Regions from separate parts of the Glutamicibacter sp. NPDC055354 genome, predicted to be linked through region 1. Evidence: riboswitches for the same ligand, from Rfam matches in the RefSeq annotation. Region 1 holds a riboswitch; each other region holds the start of a gene.
The links. Region 1 has a riboswitch for S-adenosylmethionine ahead of ACWICV_RS15510 (ABC transporter ATP-binding protein). Riboswitches for the same ligand answer to the same signal wherever they lie in the genome.

Region 1 (6,908 bases):
ACGGCTTGCCGGTATCGCCGCTGGCCTTCTTGAAGGTTTCCACCGAGGACTGGATGGCGTTGGACTTCACGTCGTCGCCGATGACATCGTCGGGACCGTAGACGGACATGTCGATGCCGGTCCAGCCGGACAGCAGTGCCAGCGACCCCTCGATATCCACGTAGGAGCTGTAGTCCTGGAACTTCGCCTGGGCCAGTTCGGTGGTTTCGGCGGTAATGATGGTCTGCATGGCGAAGACCTTGATGTCGTAGCGGCCACGCCCGGCGGCCTCGGCAGCGTCACGGATCTTGCTGACCGCTTCCTTCAGCAGGTCGCGGGTGGGGCAATTGACGAAGATCGCTTCGGCGTTCGACGCGGCGAACTCGGTGCCGCGCTTGGAGGCGCCGGCCTGGTAGATCACCGGGGTGCGCTGGGTGGACGGCTCGGTGATGGCGATGCCCGGGACCTTGAAGTACTTGCCCTCGTGCTCGATCGGGTGCACCTTGGCCGGGTCGGTGTAGACGCCGGTGGCCTTGTTGTTCTGCACCGCGTCGTCTTCCCACGAGCCTTCGAGCAGCTTGTAGACCACCTCGAGGTACTCATCGGCGTGGTTGTAGCGCTCGTCGTGCTCCATCTGGTCTTCCTGGCCCATATTGCGGGCCGCCGATGGCAGGTAGCCGGTGACGACGTTCCAGCCCACGCGGCCGTTGGTCAGGTGGTCCAAGGTGGCCAAGCGGCGGGCGAAAGCGTACGGGTGCTCATAGGCGGTACCTGCGGTGACGCCGAAGCCGAGGTTCTGGGTCACAGCGGCCATGGCGGAAACCAGCATCATCGGGTCGTTGACCGGTGCCTGCGCGCCGGAGCCCAGCGGGGTCACGTTGGTGCCCTTGTACACGTCGTAGGTGCCCAGCACGTCAGCAAGGAACAGCCCGTCGAACTTCCCCTTTTCCAGCACCTTGGCCAGGTGGGTCCAGTAGCCCAGGGTGTTGTAGGTCGAGGCCTTGTCCTGCGGATGGCGCCACAGGCCCGGCGACTGGTGCACCACGCAGTTCATGTCGAATGCGTTGAATAAGATCTCGCGCTTGTTCTCGCTCATGGCTTTGCCCCCATAGGTCGGTAATCGTGGAAAGTTGCTGGTTTGCGTCGCAGGCCCTCAAGCCCGCTGGGTTGAATCTTCGCCGGTGACGGACAGCCGCTGCGGCTGGACACCGTTGATCTCGTAGTCCCCGACGATGCGCGCCTTGTAGATCGCCGGGTTATGCGTGGCGATGGTGCGCGCATTGCGCCAGTGCCGGTCCAGGTTGCAGCCGCTTCTGGTGGACGAGGCTCCCAGTCCGTCGAAGAGCTTGCTGGTCACGCCGATGGCCAGTGGCTGCACCACGGTTTGCGCGCGGTTGGCGGCCAGCTCGCATACTGCGTAGCGTTCTTCGTCGTTCAGTCCCGGGTCGCCCAAGGCGGCTTCAACTTCGAGTACCGCGCCGATCACCACGGAGTCGGCAGCGAAGGACTCCGCGGAAACTTCGCCCACCAGCTGGAGGACCTGGGGTTCCTGGTATACCGGCACCCCGGTTCCGGTGGTGAAGATGCGGGTGCGCGCCTGCACCGCGCTACGCAGGTCGTTCAGCGCGGCGCGGGCGATGCCGGCCTGCACGGCCATGAGCACCAGCTGGAAGATCGCCGCTTCGGAGTCATTGGTCTGCTGCGGCATGAAGCAATCCACCGGGACCTGGTGGAATTCGGTGGTGCCGGTTCCGGTGAGCCCCTGGCCGAATCCATCCCAGTCGTCGAGGATCTTGACGCCGCTGCGCTGGGTGGAGACCACGGCGATCTGGCGGCCGGCGAGCTCCGGGTGGGCCACGGCAACGGTGGTCCAGTCGGCAAAAATGGTGCCGGTGCAGTAGTACTTTTCACCGTCGATCACCCAGCGCCCGTCCACGGTGCTGGCCTTGGTGTTCAAGGTGCCCAGGGCGTTGCCACCGCGTTCGGTGTAGGCGTTGCCGATAATCTGCCCGGCAGCGATGCGAGCGACCCACTTCTTGCGCAGCTCTTCGTCCTCCAGCGCCAAGACGTTCTCGACGAATGCGACATGTGCACGCCACAGCTGGCCTACGTGGGAGTCCGCCTCGGACAGCTCGATGAGCAAGCGGAAGACATCCACCAGCCGTGCGCCGTAGCCCCCATCGGCAACGGAAAGGCGCAACGCACCGAACCGCTCGCGATTCAGCAGGCCTACCTGCTCGAAAGGAAGCACGCGGTTCAAGTCGCGGTCCTTGGCGGTTGCGGCGATCTGCGCAAAAACGGGACGGAAGATTTCGGCCAGCCGGTCGTATTGCTCATCCGCACTTGGTCCGGGGGTGATTTTCAGCAATTGCCTAGTCGGCAACTGTTCTTCAAACTTGTCCAGGCCCATTGCGGTGGCCTGCGAAGGGTCACTGAGCTGGTTGAAGTCCAGTCCGAGGGCATTGTGCGATTCACCAATAGGCATCAGGGTTCTCAATTCTTTCCATCGGTCCTGGCGGTAGCACCGTCCCGCTATTGGGGTGGTTGCTGCGGCGTCGTGGAGCCAGATCTCTCAGCCGCTCTGGATGGGTCGTAATTCATTTGTAACGGTAATAAACCGGTGATTCCAACCCGCGAAGTCACATTTCGTCCCAGTGCCGGCAGTGCCCATCTTCAAATTTCACAGCCTAATCCGTGTCCTGCCGAAGATGAGTTGCAAAGTTTTGCTTAATGTCGAGCAAACCGGCCTGCAATAAAATAAATAACGAAATTTCTGGGCAATGTGACGTAGTTGTCGAAGATTTTTTCATATTACGCGAGATTTGCGTTCAAATCGTTCGACTCGTTGTAATGGACACGTAACCATCCCGAGCGGCCGAGAGATCTGGCTCGTTGACGCCGCAGCAACCACCTTTGGAGTTTTGCTCTGCAGGCCGGTGCTACCGCCAGGACCGATGGAGATGAACATGACTCTTTCCTTTGCAGCGCCCGAGGCAGCTCCCGTTGTCTCAGCTTCAAGCGCCCTGGACGTGCAGTTCAGCAACGTGTCGCGGACCTTCACCACCAAGATGGAAAGCCGCACCGTCCTGGCCGATATCAACCTGCAAATTCCAGCAGGTCAAGTCGTGGCCATTCTTGGAGCCAGCGGTTGCGGAAAATCCACGCTGCTGCGTTCAGTATCGGGCTTGGACCACCCCACCACCGGCACCATCCGCACCGGCACCCGCGAGGTCACCGGCATCAACGAGTTATGCGCCGTTGCCTTCCAGGAGCCCCGGCTGCTGCCATGGCGCTCGGTTCGCCAGAACATTGCACTAGGCCTGGCACCGGAAACCGATAAGCGCGCCGGCAACTCGCTGATCGATGAGTTGATCGAGCTGACCGGTCTGAGCCATGCAGCCAGCTTGCGCCCACGAGAGATCTCCGGAGGCATGGCGCAGCGGGTTTCGCTGGCTCGCGCGCTGGCTCGGCGCCCGGGTGTATTGCTTCTTGATGAACCCTTCGGAGCCCTCGATGCGCTGACACGCTTGAAGATGCAGGATCTGCTGCTCTCGATTCACGCATCGTTCCCCACCACCGTTCTCATGGTGACCCATGATGTGGACGAGGCGTTGACTTTGGCTGACCGCGTGATTGTTCTGGGGCGAGGCGCTGGGCATAGTGCAGCGGGCGTCATCGAAGATCTGTCCATCTCAGCTGGGCATCCACGCCGGCATACCGATGAAAAGTTCGTTGCAGATCGTCTGCACCTATTGCGCCTGCTCGGCGTCGACCCAACCAACCATTAGTCCCGGGCACGCCGTGGGGCCCGAACCATTCGGCGGCCTCTCTGCCTTTCACCTACACCGCTTGCACGCACAATTCTAGGATTCTCCATGCTTTTGAACCGTCTCACCCGCCGCACTGCATTGTCCGCCGCCGCCTTGCTCGTTGGCGCAATTGCCCTGACCGGCTGTGCTGGCGAAAACGCTACAGCCTCCTCGGATGGTCAGACCCTGTCCATCGACTTTGCCACATACAACCCGCTGAGCCTGGTGCTCAAGGAAAAGGGATGGTTGGAAGCAGCCGCCAAGGAGCAGGGCGTAAATGTCGAATGGATCCAGTCCGCTGGTTCCAACAAGGCCAATGAAGCTCTTCGCGCCGACGCAATCGATGTTGGTTCCACAGCCGGTTCCGCTGCGCTCCTGAACCGTTCGAACGGTGCACCCATCAAGACCATCGCACTGTATTCGCAGCCGGAATGGGCGGCCCTGGTAGTGGATAGGGACTCAAAAATCGAGTCCGTTGAAGATCTCGCTGGCAAGACCGTGGCCGCTACAAAGGGCACCGACCCATACTTCTTCCTGCTGCAGGCGCTGGAATCCGCGGGCTTGAGTGAAGCTGACATCAAGCTGCAGAACCTCCAGCATGCCGATGGACGTACCGCCCTGGCCAACGGCTCGGTTGATGCCTGGAGCGGTTTGGATCCGATCATGGCCGCTGCCGAAAAAGACGGCGCGCAACTGGTTTACCGGAACTTGGATTTCAACACCTACGGTGCGCTGAACGCTCGCGAAGACTTCATTGAGCAGAGCCCCGAACTCGCCCAGCTCGTTGTCGATGCCTACGAAAAGGCTCGTGGCTGGGCAGCTGACAATCCCGAGGAAACCGCAGAAATCCTGGCCGACGTAGCAGGGCTCGAACCAGGAGTTGCTGCCACCGTCATTGAGGAACGCTCCAATCTGGACGTTCCGGCAGTTCCCGACGCCAAATTCACTGGAGTCCTGAGCAAGATTGCTCCCACGCTGGTCGCTAGCGGCGATGTCTCGGAGCAGGAATCCGTTGATGAAGCTCTGGAAACCCTCATCGATGACCAGTTTGCCGTCAAGGCAGACGCAACAAAGATCTCCGGAGAGTAACCAGCCATGAGTCCCACTAACGTGGCTGGAACCCGCGGAAGCCAAACACCTGCCAAGCAGAAGGCCAGCATGGCCGCAACGATCCTGCGTGCCCCGAAATGGCTGCTTGCGCTGGTCTTGCCGCTGACCACCCTGGCTGTGTGGCAATTTGTCACCGTTACCGGAATCGTTGCTCCGTGGACACTGCCAACTCCGGGTTCAGTGGTTTCTGCTGCCAGTGAGCTCTTCCAGGATGGCGAACTCGGAAAGCACATCGGCATCTCCACTCAGCGTGTTCTTCTCGGTTTCGCCTTCGGATCATTGCTGGGCTTGGCGCTGGGTGCGCTTGTCGGGCTGTCCAAACTGGCAGATGCATTTCTGGGACTGAGCATCAGCGCCCTGCGTGCAGTCCCTTCCTTGGCTTGGGTTCCGCTGCTGGTGCTCTGGATGAAAATGGGTGAAGATTCCAAGGTCACACTCGTGATCATTGGTGCCTTCTTCCCGGTCTTTACCACCGTCGCCTTGGCGTTGCGCCATGTCGATGCCCACCTGGTCGAAGCAGCCCGCGCCTTCGGGTTGAAGGGATTGAAGCTGCTGCGCACGGTCCAGCTGCCCGCAGTGGTCCCTTCGATCTTCTCCGGACTGCGTTTGGCACTAGCCCAAGCTTGGCTCTTCCTGGTCGCAGCCGAACTCCTCGGCGCGTCAATGGGCCTTGGCTTCTTGCTCACCGACTCGCAGAACAACGGCCGATTGGACCGCCTAATCATGACCATCGTGCTGCTGGCCGTCTTTGGAAAGATCACCGATGCCCTGCTGTCGATAGCAGAACGCTGGGCTATCAAGCGCTGGACCTGAAACCGGACCAGCTAGTACCCGCTGACAAAACTACCCCTCACCAAAGAAAGTTTGCGATGACCACCGAATTGGCAACAACCTCAACTCAAGTTTCAGAGGCAGCACGCCAGGAATTCTGGGACGAAGCGGCGAACCTCTTGGATTGGGACACCCCGTGGCACACCACCAGCCGCATCATTCCGGCCGATCCGGATGCCAAGCGCGGACCGGAAATTTCTTGGTACCTCGGCGGCAAGCTGAACGCCGCAGTGAACTGCGCCGACCGCCATGTAGCTGCGGGACGCGGCCAGAAGGTCGCACTGTATTTCGAAGGCGAGCCCGGTGACCGGGTAGCCGTCACCTACAAGAATTTGCAGGAGCGGGTCTCCCAGGCAGCCAACGCCTTGGAATCCCTGGGTGTGGTGAAGGGCGACCGCGTGGTCATTTACCTGCCGGTGCTCATTGAAACAATTGTCATCACCTTGGCTTGCGCCCGCATCGGCGCCATCCATTCGCTGGTCTTCGGCGGGTTCTCCGCCGAAGCGCTGAGGTTCCGCGTGGAGGACACCAAGGCAAAGGTCCTGGTCACCACCGACGGCCAGTTCCGCCGTGGCACTTCGGTTCCGGTCAAAGGCAACGCCGATGCGGCCGTTGCCGGCGAGAACGAAATCGAAAAGGTCCTGGTTATCCGCCGCACCGGCGACGAAATCCCGTGGACCGAAGGCCGCGACATCTGGTGGCATGAGGTGGTTGATACCCAATCCACCGAGCACCACGCGCAGGCATTCGATGCGGAGACGCCGCTGTTCATCATGTACACCTCGGGGACCACCGGCCAGCCGAAGGGCTTGGTTCACACCACCGGCGGGTACCTGACGCAGGCGGCCGCCAGCTACAACCTGCTGTTCGCCAACCCGGACGAGTCCCAGCGCGCCAAGGACGTGCACTGGTGCACCGCCGACCTCGCCTGGGTCACCGCGCATACCTACGAGATCTATGGCCCGTTGGCCAATGGCGTCACCCAGGTAATCTACGAGGGCGTCCCCAACGCCCCGCACCCGGGCCGCCACTTCGAGGTCATTGAACGCTACAAGGTCACCAGCTACTACACCGCTCCCACCTTGGTCCGCTCGTTGATGGGCTGGTTCCCGGACGGCATCCCCGCTCAATACGATCTCTCCTCGGTGAAGATCGGCGGCACTGTGGGTGAAGCCGTCA
Region 2 (6,908 bases), on a different contig from region 1:
ATCCCCACATACCAGGCGGTGGCGATCAGCACCGAAATCACCACGTACTTGCCAATTTTTCGCGGGGCGATGTCGCATTCCTCGGCGGACTGCGGGATCACGTCGAAGCCGACGAACATGAACGGCACCACGATCATCACGCCGAAGAAGCCGGCCACCCCGTTTTCGAAGAATGGTTCCATATTCCTGCTCTCGCCTCCGGTGAATGCGCCAGCAAGCAGCATTGCGCCGATGACGAAGAGGAAGAGCACCACGAAGGTCTGCACTACACCGGCGGTCTTGATGCCCCGGATGTTAATCCAGGTGATCGCTATCGCACCGGCGACACCGACCAGCGCCCAAGTCAAGTAGACCTCTGAGCCAGCGATCTCCCATAATCTGATCTGCGAAAGCTCCGGGAAGAGATAGAGCACGGATTTGGGCAGTGCCACTGCTTCAAAGGCCACGATCGCAATGTAGCCGCCGACGATGGCCCACGAACCGGCAAAAGACCAGCGGGCGCCCATGGCGCGCAGCAAGTAGTTGTGCTCACCGCCTGCTTTCGGCATGGCCGCAACGAGTTCGGCATAGGTCAGGCCGACTACCGCCATGATGCCACCGCCAACCAGCATGGCCAGCGTGGCTCCCAGCGGACCGGCGGTGGTAATCCAGTCGCCGGTGAGCACGACCCAGCCAAAACCGATCATCGCGCCAACGCCTATGGCCAAGGCATCCCAGCGGCCGAGGACCTTCTTGAGGCCTGGTTCTGCGGTGTGGTTCTTCGCGGTTTTTCCTGACATGGCAACCCCTTCTGGAAAGTTGATCAGGATCACACTATGCAAAATCGCGCCAAAGGGTATTGGATGTTTTGACTAAATTTCAGGCTATTTTGCCCAAATCAGGAGGCTAGGCCTTGCCGGAGCGCTTCTTGCTGGCTTTCACCAGCGCGCGGTCGACCTCGTGAATGCCCAGGCAGAAGCCTGCGGACATGACCAGCGATTTGATCGTCAGTTCGGAAAGGTCATCAGCTACGTACACCAGCTGGATCGGTCCGGCCAGGACCAGCAGGACACCGGTCCACAGCACATACGCCCACGAGGTGCGTGCCTGCGCCATCACCGGGAAGCGTGCCCGTCGGCGAATCGTCCGCACGCCAATGGTGACAATGACGACGGCCAGAATCGCGGCGCCAATGAAGAAGAAATTGCGTTGGGTGCGGATCCAGGTCAAGGTGGTGCCAATAAGAACGCCGAAAAGTATCGAAGCCCACCAGCTGATACTGCGCAGTTGATCTTGCGCAGCGGTTGGTTCGCCTGTCCTCACGCCTCTCCCATCACTGATTGTCCCGAGCGCCCGGAACAACGCATCGTTCCTAGAATACGCGGTTCATCTCCCCGCAGACGAACGCGCAGCCGCACTGCGCATGCCGTGCCATGGCAGCAAGTGCCGTGGCTTGGCGTCATGAGAGGATCAGCGTCCAGGTAACCACAGCGACCTCATCAGAATCGTTTTCCCAGCTATGCGGTTCACGCCCGGGGAAGGTGATCGTATCGCCTGCTTCGAGTTCTACGCGCTGATCAGGCAATACCAGGATGAATTTTCCAGCGATCACGTGCAGCACTTCCAGCTCGCAATCCACCGAATACAGTTCCGCTTCACCGGTGCCCTTTGGCGCAATCTCGGCGCGAATCATCTGCACCCGCTTCTCGCTGCGCGGCGTGACCAGCTGCTCCGTGATGCCGTCACCGCCCAGGGAAACACGGGGCGCCTGCTCCAGTCGGACCAGTTTCGTTTCAGGAACCTCGAAGAGGGTACCGACCTCCATGCCCAGCACTTCGCACAACCGCAAAAGAGTGGAAACCGAAGGGCTGGTCAGGTCGCGCTCCACACGCGAGAGGAAACCCTTGGTCAGTCCGGATAGCTCGGCGACCTGGTCAATGGTCATACGCTGGGTCTGGCGCACCCCGCGCAGCCTCGCACCGATATTGATCGCAGCACCGGTTGGTTCAACTGGCAAGGTTTTCATCGTTTGGCTCCTCGACGTTTTCTGCAGCAACAACCGCAACCACTTTGGCTTCAAGGCCTGCGGGGCAAGTTTACCAATGGTAAACACACCGCGCCCTCTACCGCGAGGCTGCAGCGCTCACTAGACTCTGTCCATGGACAGCACCAAGGACAAGCTCTGCGGGTACCTGAACGACGCGCGCGAGAATGCGATCTACAAGGCAGAAGGCCTCGCCGAACACCTGGCACGCACTCCGCTCACCCCCACAGGCACCCATATCCTGGGAGTACTGCACCATTTGGCGATCAATGAATACGAATATTTCGGCACCTGCCTCAAGCGCAGGGCCGATGACCGCTACGTTCGCGAATTCATTGCGCCGCATGATCCCGACGCGGATTTCCTCCCGCCAGCAGATATGGATGCGCAACAGCTGATCGGCCTGTATCGGAAAGCCATCGCCTTCGCCGATGAAGCCATCAGCGACCTGCCCCTGGACTGTCCCGTAGAGGTACCGTGGTGGGGGCCAGCTGGCAAAACCACCTTGGATCACCTGCTCATCCATGCGCTCGCCGAGACCTCCCGGCATGCAGGGCATCTGGATATTATCCGCGAGCAGCTCGATGGCCGTGCTGGCTGGACCGCGCAACTGGATCTGCTGCCCGGCTACACCGCGGGGCAATGGGCCGAACAACGCGAGAAGCTGCAGCAACTGGCCAATGCCTTTGCCCCGGGCAGCTGAGCCGCAGTCATATTACGCATTCGGACTTCACCGCGCCCTGCCACCGGCGGTACCATCGGAAATGTTGCTTCACGAGACGCGGCGCCAAGCTCCGACTGGCCGCGCACCAACCCCAAGTTCATGGGTGGTTCGGATGAGGAAGCGGTCCGCGCATCAACAGGTGCACGGGCAAGAGCTCGCAAGAGAGTTGACGTCCCATGGCATATCCGATTCTGCCCGTCATCGACCGCCAGACCGGCCAAGTGCAGTTCAAGGCCGAAGGCCGCTGGCGCACCCGCTACGTTGCAGATCCGCTCAGGCTTGAACAGCTCATTGCTCGTTGTGCCCGCCGGCCGACCTTCGATCCGGCCACATCTGAATTGCTGCTGGTGGTGCCAGTCGCCGGAGATCCTGCGGGCAAGCGATTTGCTTTTAGTCTTGCCAAATTCCCAAGTGCAGGAGCCCTGACTAAACTGGGTAGTTGATCCGATCCACGGGTTTCATTGGGAAACTCCATGTTCCAGGAGAGTCATCTTCGCGATGTCACAGCACTCAGCAACCGAACCTACCAAAGCGCAGATCCAGCGATGGCGCAAGTATCTCGCTGATGAAGTCGCAGAAGGCTCCATCTACCGGGCCCTCGCGGAAAAGAAAACCGGGCAGGAACGGCAAATCCTGCTGGGCCTGGCAGAGGCGGAAGCACGCCACGAATCCCACTGGCGCGTCCTGCTCGGCGAACATGTCAAGGAAGTCCGCCCGTCGCTGCGCCGCACCATGCTGCGTTTCCTGGCATTGCATTTCGGTTCGGTCTTCGTGCTGGCCATGGCCCAGCGCTCCGAGAGCAGTTCGCCCTACCGCGATGACAAGGACGCCACCGCGCAGATGGCGGCCGACGAACAGGTCCACGAAGAAGTCGTTCGCGCGCTTGCTACAGCAGGCCGTGCGCGCCTTTCGGGCAACTTCCGTGCTGCGGTCTTCGGCGCCAACGACGGGCTGGTTTCCAATCTCGCGTTGATCATGGGCATCGGTGCGACCGGTGTTTCAGCGACCTTCGTGCTGTTCTCCGGCATTGCCGGCTTGCTGGCCGGTGCACTGTCCATGGCAGCTGGCGAATACGTTTCGGTGCGTTCCCAGCGCGAGCTGCTGACAGCTTCACGCCCAACCCAGGTCACGCTGACAGCGGCCCCGAACCTTGATCTGGACGCCAACGAGCTGCTGCTAATCTATAAGGCCCGCGGCATGAGCGATGAAGATGCCGAGCACCGGGCCGCCGAACGCATGGGCCTGTTCACCTGCGATTGCAACCCCGACTTCTCGCTGAACCCAGAGGGTCGCGGCGAAGAACTCGAGAAGGAGCACCAGGAGCTGGGTTCGGCCACCGGTGCGGCGGCCACCTCGTTCTTCCTCTTTGCTTCCGGTGCTGTGGTGCCGATCCTGCCGTATATCCTTGGCCTGTCCGGCATGACCGCGATCATCGTCTCGGTAGTCCTGGTGGGATTGGCCCTGATGATCACCGGCGGGATCGTAGGCCTGCTCTCCGGTGCCTCGCCACTCAAGCGCGGCCTGCGCCAGCTAGCCATCGGCTGGGGCGCAGCGGCCATCACCTACTGCTTGGGCCTGATCTTCGACGTCAGCATCAGCTAGTAGCCCGCTACGTTGCGACTGCCGGTACGGCACTGTCTGTACCGGCATTTTCCATGCCGTGCTCTAGCTGTTCTCCGGCCGCCGGGTACGCCGGCGCAGGGTTTGCATGCTCTGGATGAACTCCATCGCTTCTTCGGCGGTTTCCACCAGAGCAATCTTCTGTTCCATGACACGGTCCTTGGCCAGGGCCTGAAGCAGCGGCCAAGCAGGCAGATCCCTCGTCCAATAGTCCTTGCCGATCAGCACCATCGGCACCACGCGAGCACCGGTAGCGTAGTAGTTTTCGCAGGCATCCTGGAAGATTTCCTGCACCGTGCCAGCGGCCCCGGGCAGAACTACCAGCCCGCCGTTGGACTGCTCCAGCAGAATCGCTTCACGAATGGAATTGGCGAAGAACTTGGCAATCTGGGTGGCAAACAGATTCGGCGGCTCATGGCCGTAGAACCAGGTTGGCACGCCCAGGGACTGCCGCTGGCTCGGGAAACGCTCCTTGACCATCAACGCAGTTCTCGCCCAGCCGGTGCGCTGATGGATCGCATCTGGCACTTCGGCCAGCATCTGCAATGCCGTAGCGACATCTTCTGGTCCGTAATCGGCCAGCCACGCACCGGCATTGGCAGCTTCCATTGCGCCGGGGCCTCCACCGGTGGCGACCGCGTAGCCGGCCCGGGTAATCATGCGCCCAAGCTCCAAAGCTTGCGCATACTGCGCAGTGCCCCGGCTCATCGCATGCCCGCCCATCACCCCGATAATCGGGGTTTCCTTGAACGTGCCCTCGTACACTGCCGAGACCAGCGCCTGGCCAATGTGGTGATCATGCAGGGTTCTTGCCAGCGCATTGCTATCGCTATCGGAATTCACCGCTGCATGCTGCTGGGAGTACGCGTAGATCTTCGCATCAGGCACATGCTCGTAGGTCTGCGTCCGGATCCCCGAGTACAACTCATGCGGCGAATACAAGCCGCGAGCCACCGTCTCGAAGGGAAGCTCCTCCCCCGAGCTCATGCACAGCCCGCCAGTGGCTTGCACGATCTGCGCTCCTTGCGCGGAATACTGGCAATCGATGAATAGCGCTTCGGAAAGATCCAAGGATTCCAGCACGGTATCCCGTTCGCGCAGATCAACACGGTGCACTCGCCAGCCTTTTCCGCGTGCGCGGTGGGAAGCCAGCGCTTCGGCTGCGAGACGGTCGAATTCAACGAGCGTCGTTATGTTCACTGCGCGTGCTGGAAGGTAGGGCCACACTTGGGACATGCGTCAACGCTACGTCATAGATAGTGATTATTCACAGAAAGGCCCTTCAACTTTCGCGAAGGCCCGGAACGTGAAACGATGAGAGGATGATTGAATCTGTTCCACCAACCATTGATGCCCGCCACTTATTGGCTTTTCTGGGCAACGTTCCTTTCTTCTATGGAAAGAACCTGGCTGCAGAAGCAAATTCCGTGGTTGACGTGGAATTCGACGAAAGCACCCACCAGATCGAAGGCACCGTCACCGATTCTGGCGAAGAATATTCTCCGATGATCCAGGTCCTCATGGACGGTGGAGAGTGGAAGATCGAATCGTGCGAGTGCACCTGCGACGCACCCGGAATCTGCTCGCACATCGCGGCACTGGCTATTGTCTCCAACAAGATCGCTTCCCAGCCACGCGCCGTGCCTGCCCGGGAAGAGAAGCCGAACACAGTTTGGTCGCAGCAAATCGATTCATGGTTTGAAGAGTCCGAGCCGGGCCCGGCCGATGGCCTGCTTGGTTCGCAGCACGATCCGGTAGTGCCGATGGCGCTTCAGTTCCTGCTCTTCGATTCGAAGGACGCCACCCAGCAGCAACAGTGGATGCCGACCGGAACCATCCCGCACCCGACCCGCAATAAGCGCTTCCGCTTGGGAGTGCGCCCAATGGTACGCAACACCGAAGGCCGTTGGGTTCGTGGCCAGCTTCGCTGGACCACCCTGGGCTTCAAGACCTACGGCTGGAACCTGCTGCGGGCGCAGCACCACTGGTTTACCCGCTTTGCCTCCATGGCGCGCAGCGACAGCCAGCTGCAGTTCAAGGTGGATGAGGACTGGCTGTTCCTGGACGAGTACGCTTCCGATCTGCTCTGGCCGCTGCTTGACCAAGCTGATGAGCTGGGAATTCCGCTGATCACGACCCGATCCGAGCAGCGCGTGCGCATCGTTGCTCCAGCAAGCTTCAGCATGCAGGCCTCCCTGGATGAGCAACGACTGCAATTGGACGGTGTCCTGCACATTGCAAACCAGGATCTCATTCTCGATCCGGAAGCACCAAGCGGTGTCATCGCCGAGCATGGTTTCTATGCCCAGTTGGCTCAGCCTGATGAAATTTGGCTCGCGCCAAGTGTTGAGCCGATTCCTGACGCGCACCGCCGCTGGTATGTTGACCGCCGTCCGGTCACCGTGCCTAGGCCGGAGATCAACGATTTCTTTGAATCCTCCTACCCGCGTTTGGCCCGCCGTTTCGAGCTGCGTAGCGTTAACGACGAGCTGGAATTGCCTGCTTTGAAACCGCCCTATGTGCAGGCGACCGTGGTCTACA
Region 3 (6,908 bases), on a different contig from region 1:
GGGAGGCTCGATAGTTCGCAGGTGTCTTCGCAGTATTGGTGAGCCATTGGACGCCCGAGGCGTTCATCGATCCGCATACCTGATCCTCGAACACGTTGGCTTCAGGGGAGAAAGTGTGCAGCTCGAACGCATGCGGCGATCCCCCGGCGTGCGCGCCGACGGCACCGACCTTCGCATTGGGCAAGTCGGGTTCCAAGGCCTGAACCTCCTCGGAGGAGCCCACTGCACCACGGCCCCGTCCTTGCCATCGCCAACTAATGGATTTCGCGGCATAGGCGGCTCCTCGAAAGCAATCGTCGTGAGGGGCGCAGATCGCGATGCCGGAGATCATTAGGTTGGAACCCAGATTTGCAAGCTTGGAGTGCCCCGGAGGCGCGAATCGCTAAGCGGTGCCGACGTCTTGCACGCGGGCCTTCCTGTGCGGACGGCCCGCGTGCTGCGACGGCAGGTCAGGCGGTAGCCAGGCTGCGGTGCTGGATGCTGTCGGCCTCGGAAGCCTTCGCGGCTGCGGCCAGCCCGCGTTCCAGATCGGCAATCAGGTCCTCGGGCTCCTCGATGCCCACCGAGAGGCGGACCAAGTTCGCTGGAATCTCCAGCGGTGTGCCGATCAGCGAAGCGTGGGTCATTTCGCGCGGATAGCAGACCAGGGATTCAACCCCACCCAGGGACACCGAGAGCTGGAAGTATTCCATGGACTCGGCGAAGGCGCGGGCTGCCGCTTCATCGGAGAGCTGCAGTGAGAGGATCCCGCCGAAACCGCGCTGCTGGCGCTTGGCGAGCTCGTGGCCCGGATGGCTTTCCAGCCCGGGATAGTAGACGCGGGCGACCTCGGGACGGTCATCGAGCCAGCGGGCCAGAGTGGTTGCGGTGGCGCAGTGGCGTTCCATGCGCAGGCCCAGGGTCTTCAGCCCGCGGGCGGCCAGGTAGGAATCCTGCGGACCGGAGACCGCTCCCCCGGCGAACTGCTGGTAGCCGACGGCTTCGGCCAACGATTGGCCGCGGTGCAGGTAGTCTGCCACGATGACCGCCCCGCCGAGAACGTCGGAGTGCCCCCCAATGTACTTGGTGGTCGAGTGCACCACCGCGTGCGCTCCGAAGTCAAGCGGCCGCTGCAGGTACGGGGTGGCGAAGGTGTTGTCCACGACCAGCAGGGCGCCGTGTTCGCGGGCGATGGCCGCCCAGCCGGCCAGGTCGGCGATGCCCAGCAGCGGGTTGGATGGGGTTTCCACCCAGAGCAGCGCGGTGTTCGGGCGCATCGCGGCGCGCACCGCATCCAGATTGGTGATGTCCACCGCCGAAGAGGTGATCCCCCATTTGCCGTGCAGCTTCGAGATCAGCCGGTTGGTGCCGCCGTAGCCGTCGGCACCCAGCACGATGTGGTCGCCTGGCGCCAGTACCGCGCGCAGCAGCGCGTCTTCGGCGGCGATGCCCGAGGCGAAGGCGAATCCGGCGGTCCCGCCTTCCAGTGCGGTGAGCTGCTCTTGGAATCCGTCGCGGGTGGGGTTCGAGCCGCGGGAGTATTCATGCCCGGAACGCAGCACGTTGATGCCGTCCTGGATGAAGGTGCTGGTCTGGTAGATCGGGGGCACGACCGCCCCGGTGTGCGGATCCTTGTGCTGGCCGGCGTGCACGGCCAGGGTGTTGAAGCCGCTCATGCGAAGCTCACTTCCTTGGTGTCGGCGGTGGTTGCGGCCAGCGCGAGATCCAGCGATTGGGTGATGTCTGCCAGCAGGTCGGCTGGGTCTTCCAGTCCCACCGACAGGCGCAGGGTCGAGGTGTTCAGCCCGGCGGCTGCCAGCTGCGCCTCGGAGAGCCGGCAGTGCGTCATGGTGGCCGGGTGGGCGACCATGGTGCGGGTATCGCCCACATTCGCGGCCAGGCTGATCAGCTTGAGCCCGTCAATGACCGGGGAAACCAGGGATGGGTGGGCCAGCTCGATGGCCAGCACGCAGCCGGTGCCCTTCGGCGCCAGCGCCCGGGCCAGCTCGTGGCTGGGGTGCTCGGGCAGCGCGGGGTGGTGGATGGCGGCAATGCCCGGATACTCGGCAAGCGCGTCGATCAGCCGGGCGACGCTGCGCTGCACGTGGGCCGCGCGCACCGGCAGGGTCTCGATGCCTGCAAGGATGCCCTGGGCGCTGGCCGGTGCGAGGGTCGGGCCCAGATCGTGCAGGAACTTGGAACGAACCAGCATCGCGTAGGCCGCCGGCCCGTGGCGTTCAAGCAGCGAAGCGCCATTCAGCCGCACCCGCGGCGCGGCGATCTGCGGCCAGCGGGAGGAATCGGAGAAATCGAAGGTTCCCGAATCCACCACTATCCCGCCGAGCACCGAGCCGTGCCCGGCCAGAGCCTTGGTGGCCGAGTGCACCACGATGTCCGCTCCGAGTTCCAGCGGGCGCACGTTCAGCGGGGTGGCCAGGGTGTTGTCCACCACCACCGGGATGTTGCGCTCGTGCGCGATGGCCGCAATGGCCGGGATGTCGGCCACGGTGCACAGCGGGTTGGAGACCGATTCTAAGAAGAACGCCCGGGTGTCCTCCTCAATGGCAGCGGCCCAGGCGGCCGGATCGGCTTGGTCGACAAAGCTGACGCGGATCCCGAAGTCGGCGAAGGTGTCGGTGAACAAATCCACGGTGCCGCCGTAGAGCGAGGAGGAAGCCACAATGTGCTTGGGTCCCTGGGTCAGGGCCAGCAGGGACAGGGCCACGGCAGCCTGCCCGGTGGCGGTGGCCACCGCGTGGGCCCCGCCTTCCAGGGCGGCCACGCGCTGTTCGAGAATCGCAACGGTGGGGTTGCCGGTGCGCGAGTAGGTGAAGCCGGCCTGGCGCAGGGCGAACTTCTCCACCGCTTCGGCGTGCGATGCGAATTGGTAGGCCGCGGAATTGTGCAGTGGCGGCAGCATCGGGCGGAAGTCTCCGCTCGGGCGGTACCCTGCGTGCACCGCGTCGGTTTCCTGGCTCATGGCTCCTCCTCGATTCTCTGCGAGGGAGTGCACCGATTGGCATCGTGCGGCGGCACGAAGCTACGCAAAAACGCGTTCGGAACTGCTCCATCGTTCCTGGCGGTAGCACCTTTCGGTTTCCCGATGGTTGCTGCGGCGTCTCCGAGCCAGATCTCTCAGCCGCTCTTGATGGGTTGTTCTTCCATGGTTGGCTATCCGCCGCAAACGGTGCAAGCGGTATCCGGCGCCCGGCTTCATACAAGGCCGCCAGGCTTCATATGACTTCTCGTTGTCATGATGACGCGGTGGCCGGCAGCACTTTATGACGCGACCTTTTGAGATGAATCGGCGTGATGCAGGGGTTTTGCTGGAAGTTTGTGACGATGTGCCGGTGCTCGATGACCGGGGGTTACGCTGCTGGCGGCTCAGCCGAGCACTTCTACCCCGAAGCTGGCGACCACCGTTCGCACTTCTTGCAGGTAGCGCTGGGCCTGGTCGGTGAGCGGGATAGCGGCGTGGTCGATCCAGCCGATTTCGATGCGCTCCTCGATGGCCAGCGGGATGGCCACGATGGAGGGATCCAGCTCGTCGCTGATGATGCCGGTGGAGATCGTGTACCCGCCCAAGCCGATCATGAGGTTGAAGATGGTGGCGCGGTCCGAGACCTGGATTTCGCGTTGGCTGGAGCGCGTGGAGAGCACCTCCTCGGCGAAGTAGAAGGAATTATTCGCGCCCTGGTCGAAGGTCAGCCGGGGCAGGTCTTCGAGGTCTTCGAGCGTGACCTGGGTTCGGGTGGCCAGCGGGTTGCTGCGCGAGATGAAGATGTGCGGATCAGCCAGGAACAGCGGGTGGAAGACCAGCCGGGATTCGCGCAGCAGCTTGTCGATGACCTTTCGGTTGAAGTCGTTGCGGTACAGGATCCCGATGTCGCTGCGCAGCGTGCGCACGTCCTCGATGATCTGCTCGGTGCGGGTCTCGCGCAGCGAAAACTGGTATTCCTCGGCCCCGCTGGCCTGCACCATCCGAACAAAAGCATCCACCGAAAACGAGTAGTGCTGGGTGGAGACGCCCAGCAGCCGCCGGGCGGAGGGGCGGCCGAGATAGCGATGTTCAAGAAGCTCCACCTGCTCGAGGACCTGCCGGGCGTAGCCGAGGAATTCGGCGCCTTCGGCGGTGAGCGTTACTCCCCTGGCCGAACGCATCAGCAAGGTGCGCCCCACCCGTGATTCAAGCTCCTTCATCGCTGAGGACATGCTGGGCTGTGCGACGTAAATCAGGTCGGCGGCAGCCGAAATCGACCCCTCGGAGGCCACCGCCACGAAATAGCGAAGTTGCTGCAGCGTCAAACCATTTGTTCCCTGAACCATAGCCAGAGTCTATATGAATCCATAGTTATATCGAGTTACCCGATATCAAGAATCACCCTGCATGATTGACGCATCGACTTCCCCTCGGCCCACCACGGCCCCCAAAGAAACAGATTGGCCATCATGGCAGACGCGTTGACCTTCAGCATTAGCACCACTAAATTCGACGAGAATTACACCCCGTCAGCAAATTCGCGCACCACCACGAACTTCGCCAATTTGGCGCGTGGAGAGCGCCGCGCAGAGAACCTGAACAATGCTCTAACAATGATCAACCGCCGCTTCAATTCCTTGGCTCACTGGGACAATCCCCAAGGAGACCGATATGCGCTGGAATTGGAAATCATTTCTGCCAACGTGCATTTCACTGCCGATAATAACGACCAGAAATTTCCCCTTTTAGAAGTCCTTGAAACCACGATCGTGGATAAACTCCTAGGCACTCGAACCCAGGGAATAGTCGGCAATAATTTTTCGTCGTACGTCCGCGACTATGACTTCAGTGTGGTGCTTCCTGCGCAGAGTCGTGGCGCCGGCACCCCAGTTCTTCCCGAAGATTTTGGCGATCTCCACGGGCAACTTTTCCAGCACTTCCTTAACTCGCAGGCCTATGGTCAGCGTTTTGAGCAGCTACCGGTGATCTGCATCAGCGTCTCGACTTCCAAGACCTATTTCCGCACCGGCAACAGCCACCCAGTGCTCGGTTTGGAATACCAGCAGGACGAAAATTCATTGACCGATGCGTACTTCGGGAAAATGGGCTTGAGCGTCCGCTACTTCATGCCGCCAGGTGCCGTGGCACCGCTGGCGTTCTACTTCCGCGGTGACCTGCTCAACGACTACACCAATCTGCAGCTGATCAGCCTGATCAGCACCATGGAGACCTTCCAGAAGATCTACCGCCCGGAAATCTACAATGCCAACTCGGGAGCGCCTGCCGTGTACCACCCGAGTCTCGGCGCCCAGGACTTCTCCCCTACCCGCGTTTTTTATGACCGCGAAGAACGAACCCAGCTAGGCAAGACCCAAGGGAAGTTCGCCGAAGAGCATTTCATTATTCCGAATCGCGAACTGCTCGATCAGTGGTCTTCCTCCTACCCGACTCCTGTCGCCTGATATTCCGAAAGATTCTTCTATGACTTCCCCGCTTATCCCCACGTCTATTGTCGGCAGTCTGCCCAAACCTTCATGGCTTGCCGAGCCTGAAAAACTTTGGTCCCCCTGGAAGCTTGAAAGCGCGCAAGTGCGCGAGGGCCAGCAAGATGCCATGCGCGCAGCAGTGCTTGAACAGACCCAGCGCGGCATCGACATCATTTCCGACGGCGAGCAGTCGCGCCAGCACTTTGTCACCACATTCATCGAGCACCTGAGCGGTGTCGACTTCGAGAAGCGCGAGACCGTGCGCATCCGCAACCGCTATGATGCCAGTGTCCCCACCGTGGTCGGTGCCGTTGAACGTGAAAAGCCGGTATTCGTTCAGGACGCGCAGTTCCTGCGCACGCTGACCGACCGTCAGATCAAGTGGACCCTGCCTGGCCCGATGACCATGGTTGATACGTTGTACGATGCACACTACCGCAGCCGCGAGAAGCTGGCCTGGGAGTTTGCGACCATCCTGAACCAGGAAGCTCGCGAACTGGAAGCCTCTGGAGTGGACGTCATCCAGTTCGATGAGCCTGCCTTCAACGTCTTTTTCGATGAGGTGGCCGACTGGGGCATCGCAGCTTTGGAGCGTGCCTGCCAGGGACTTAAAGCCGAGACCGTAGTCCACATCTGTTTTGGCTACGGCATCAAGGCGAACAATGATTGGAAAGCCACCCTCGGCGCTCAGTGGCGCCACTATGAGAAGTCCTTCCCACTGTTGCAGGCTTCCTCCATCGATACCGTTTCGCTGGAATCCCACCATTCGAATGTCCCGCTGGAGGTCGTCGAATTGGTCCGCGGCAAGCGAGTGATGCTCGGAGCTATCGACGTGGCCAATGACGCTGTGGAGACAGCGGACGAAGTAGCGCAGACTCTGCGCAATGCACTGGAATTTGTGGATGCGGACAAGCTGATCGCCAGCACCAACTGCGGCATGGCTCCATTCCGTCGCGATGTTGCCCTGGCCAAGCTCAGCGCGCTCAGCGCAGGGGCTGGCATCCTGCGCGAGGAGCTTGTTGGTGCCCGCGTCTGAAGTGACAGAATCGGCGACACCATCGTTGCCCGCAGATGATTTCAAAGCAATCTTCCGCGGGCATCCCGGTGGCGTCAGCCTGATAACCGCCGATGCCGGCGACGGACCAGTTGCCCTCACGGCAACGTCCGTGGCTTCGATCAGCGTTGATCCGCCATTGCTCGTCTTCTCGATTTCTGCGCTGTCCTCGGCGGCCAAAGTGCTCACCCGCGCAACATCTCTTGTCGTTCACAGCTTGGATGCACATGACATCGAGGTGGCTAAATTGGGAGCAACCAGTGGGATCGATCGCTTCGCACAGAAGCAAACGTGGTCAAGGCTGAGCACCGGCGAACCGGTATTTGATGGCGTCCGGGCCTGGGTTCGTTGCGCGGTCATCGAGCGGGTTCAGGCAGGAACATCCACAGTTTTTGTCGCGCGCGCCTTT

Region 2: linked by a shared signal. The riboswitch ahead of ACWICV_RS10425 (hypothetical protein) and the one ahead of ACWICV_RS15510 (ABC transporter ATP-binding protein) in region 1 are both predicted to bind S-adenosylmethionine.
Region 3: linked by a shared signal. The riboswitch ahead of ACWICV_RS11020 (O-acetylhomoserine aminocarboxypropyltransferase/cysteine synthase family protein) and the one ahead of ACWICV_RS15510 (ABC transporter ATP-binding protein) in region 1 are both predicted to bind S-adenosylmethionine.

The regions. Positions count from the first base shown of each region.
Region 1 covers NZ_JBSHMB010000004.1:91,652-98,559, reverse strand. Annotated here, with positions in the region: gene ACWICV_RS15520 (LLM class flavin-dependent oxidoreductase) at 1-1,075, opposite strand, end outside; gene ACWICV_RS15515 (acyl-CoA dehydrogenase family protein) at 1,133-2,464, opposite strand; SAM riboswitch class I at 2,480-2,571, opposite strand; SAM riboswitch class I at 2,839-2,940, shown strand; gene ACWICV_RS15510 (ABC transporter ATP-binding protein) at 2,946-3,767, shown strand; gene ACWICV_RS15505 (aliphatic sulfonate ABC transporter substrate-binding protein) at 3,855-4,877, shown strand; gene ACWICV_RS15500 (ABC transporter permease) at 4,947-5,711, shown strand; gene acs (acetate--CoA ligase) at 5,768-6,908, shown strand, end outside.
Region 2 covers NZ_JBSHMB010000002.1:41,822-48,729, reverse strand. Annotated here, with positions in the region: gene ACWICV_RS10445 (APC family permease) at 1-779, opposite strand, end outside; gene ACWICV_RS10440 (hypothetical protein) at 886-1,302, opposite strand; gene ACWICV_RS10435 (helix-turn-helix domain-containing protein) at 1,439-2,005, opposite strand; gene ACWICV_RS10430 (DinB family protein) at 2,139-2,726, shown strand; SAM riboswitch class IV at 2,794-2,907, shown strand; gene ACWICV_RS10425 (hypothetical protein) at 2,924-3,190, shown strand; gene ACWICV_RS10420 (VIT1/CCC1 transporter family protein) at 3,246-4,349, shown strand; gene ACWICV_RS10415 (LOG family protein) at 4,413-5,603, opposite strand; gene ACWICV_RS10410 (SNF2-related protein) at 5,690-6,908, shown strand, end outside.
Region 3 covers NZ_JBSHMB010000002.1:168,533-175,440, reverse strand. Annotated here, with positions in the region: gene ACWICV_RS11030 (PhzF family phenazine biosynthesis protein) at 1-223, opposite strand, end outside; gene ACWICV_RS11025 (cystathionine gamma-synthase) at 450-1,655, opposite strand; gene ACWICV_RS11020 (O-acetylhomoserine aminocarboxypropyltransferase/cysteine synthase family protein) at 1,652-2,959, opposite strand; SAM riboswitch class I at 3,044-3,134, opposite strand; gene ACWICV_RS11015 (LysR family transcriptional regulator) at 3,364-4,305, opposite strand; gene ACWICV_RS11010 (DUF1852 domain-containing protein) at 4,429-5,421, shown strand; gene ACWICV_RS11005 (methionine synthase) at 5,441-6,481, shown strand; gene ACWICV_RS11000 (flavin reductase family protein) at 6,465-6,908, shown strand, end outside.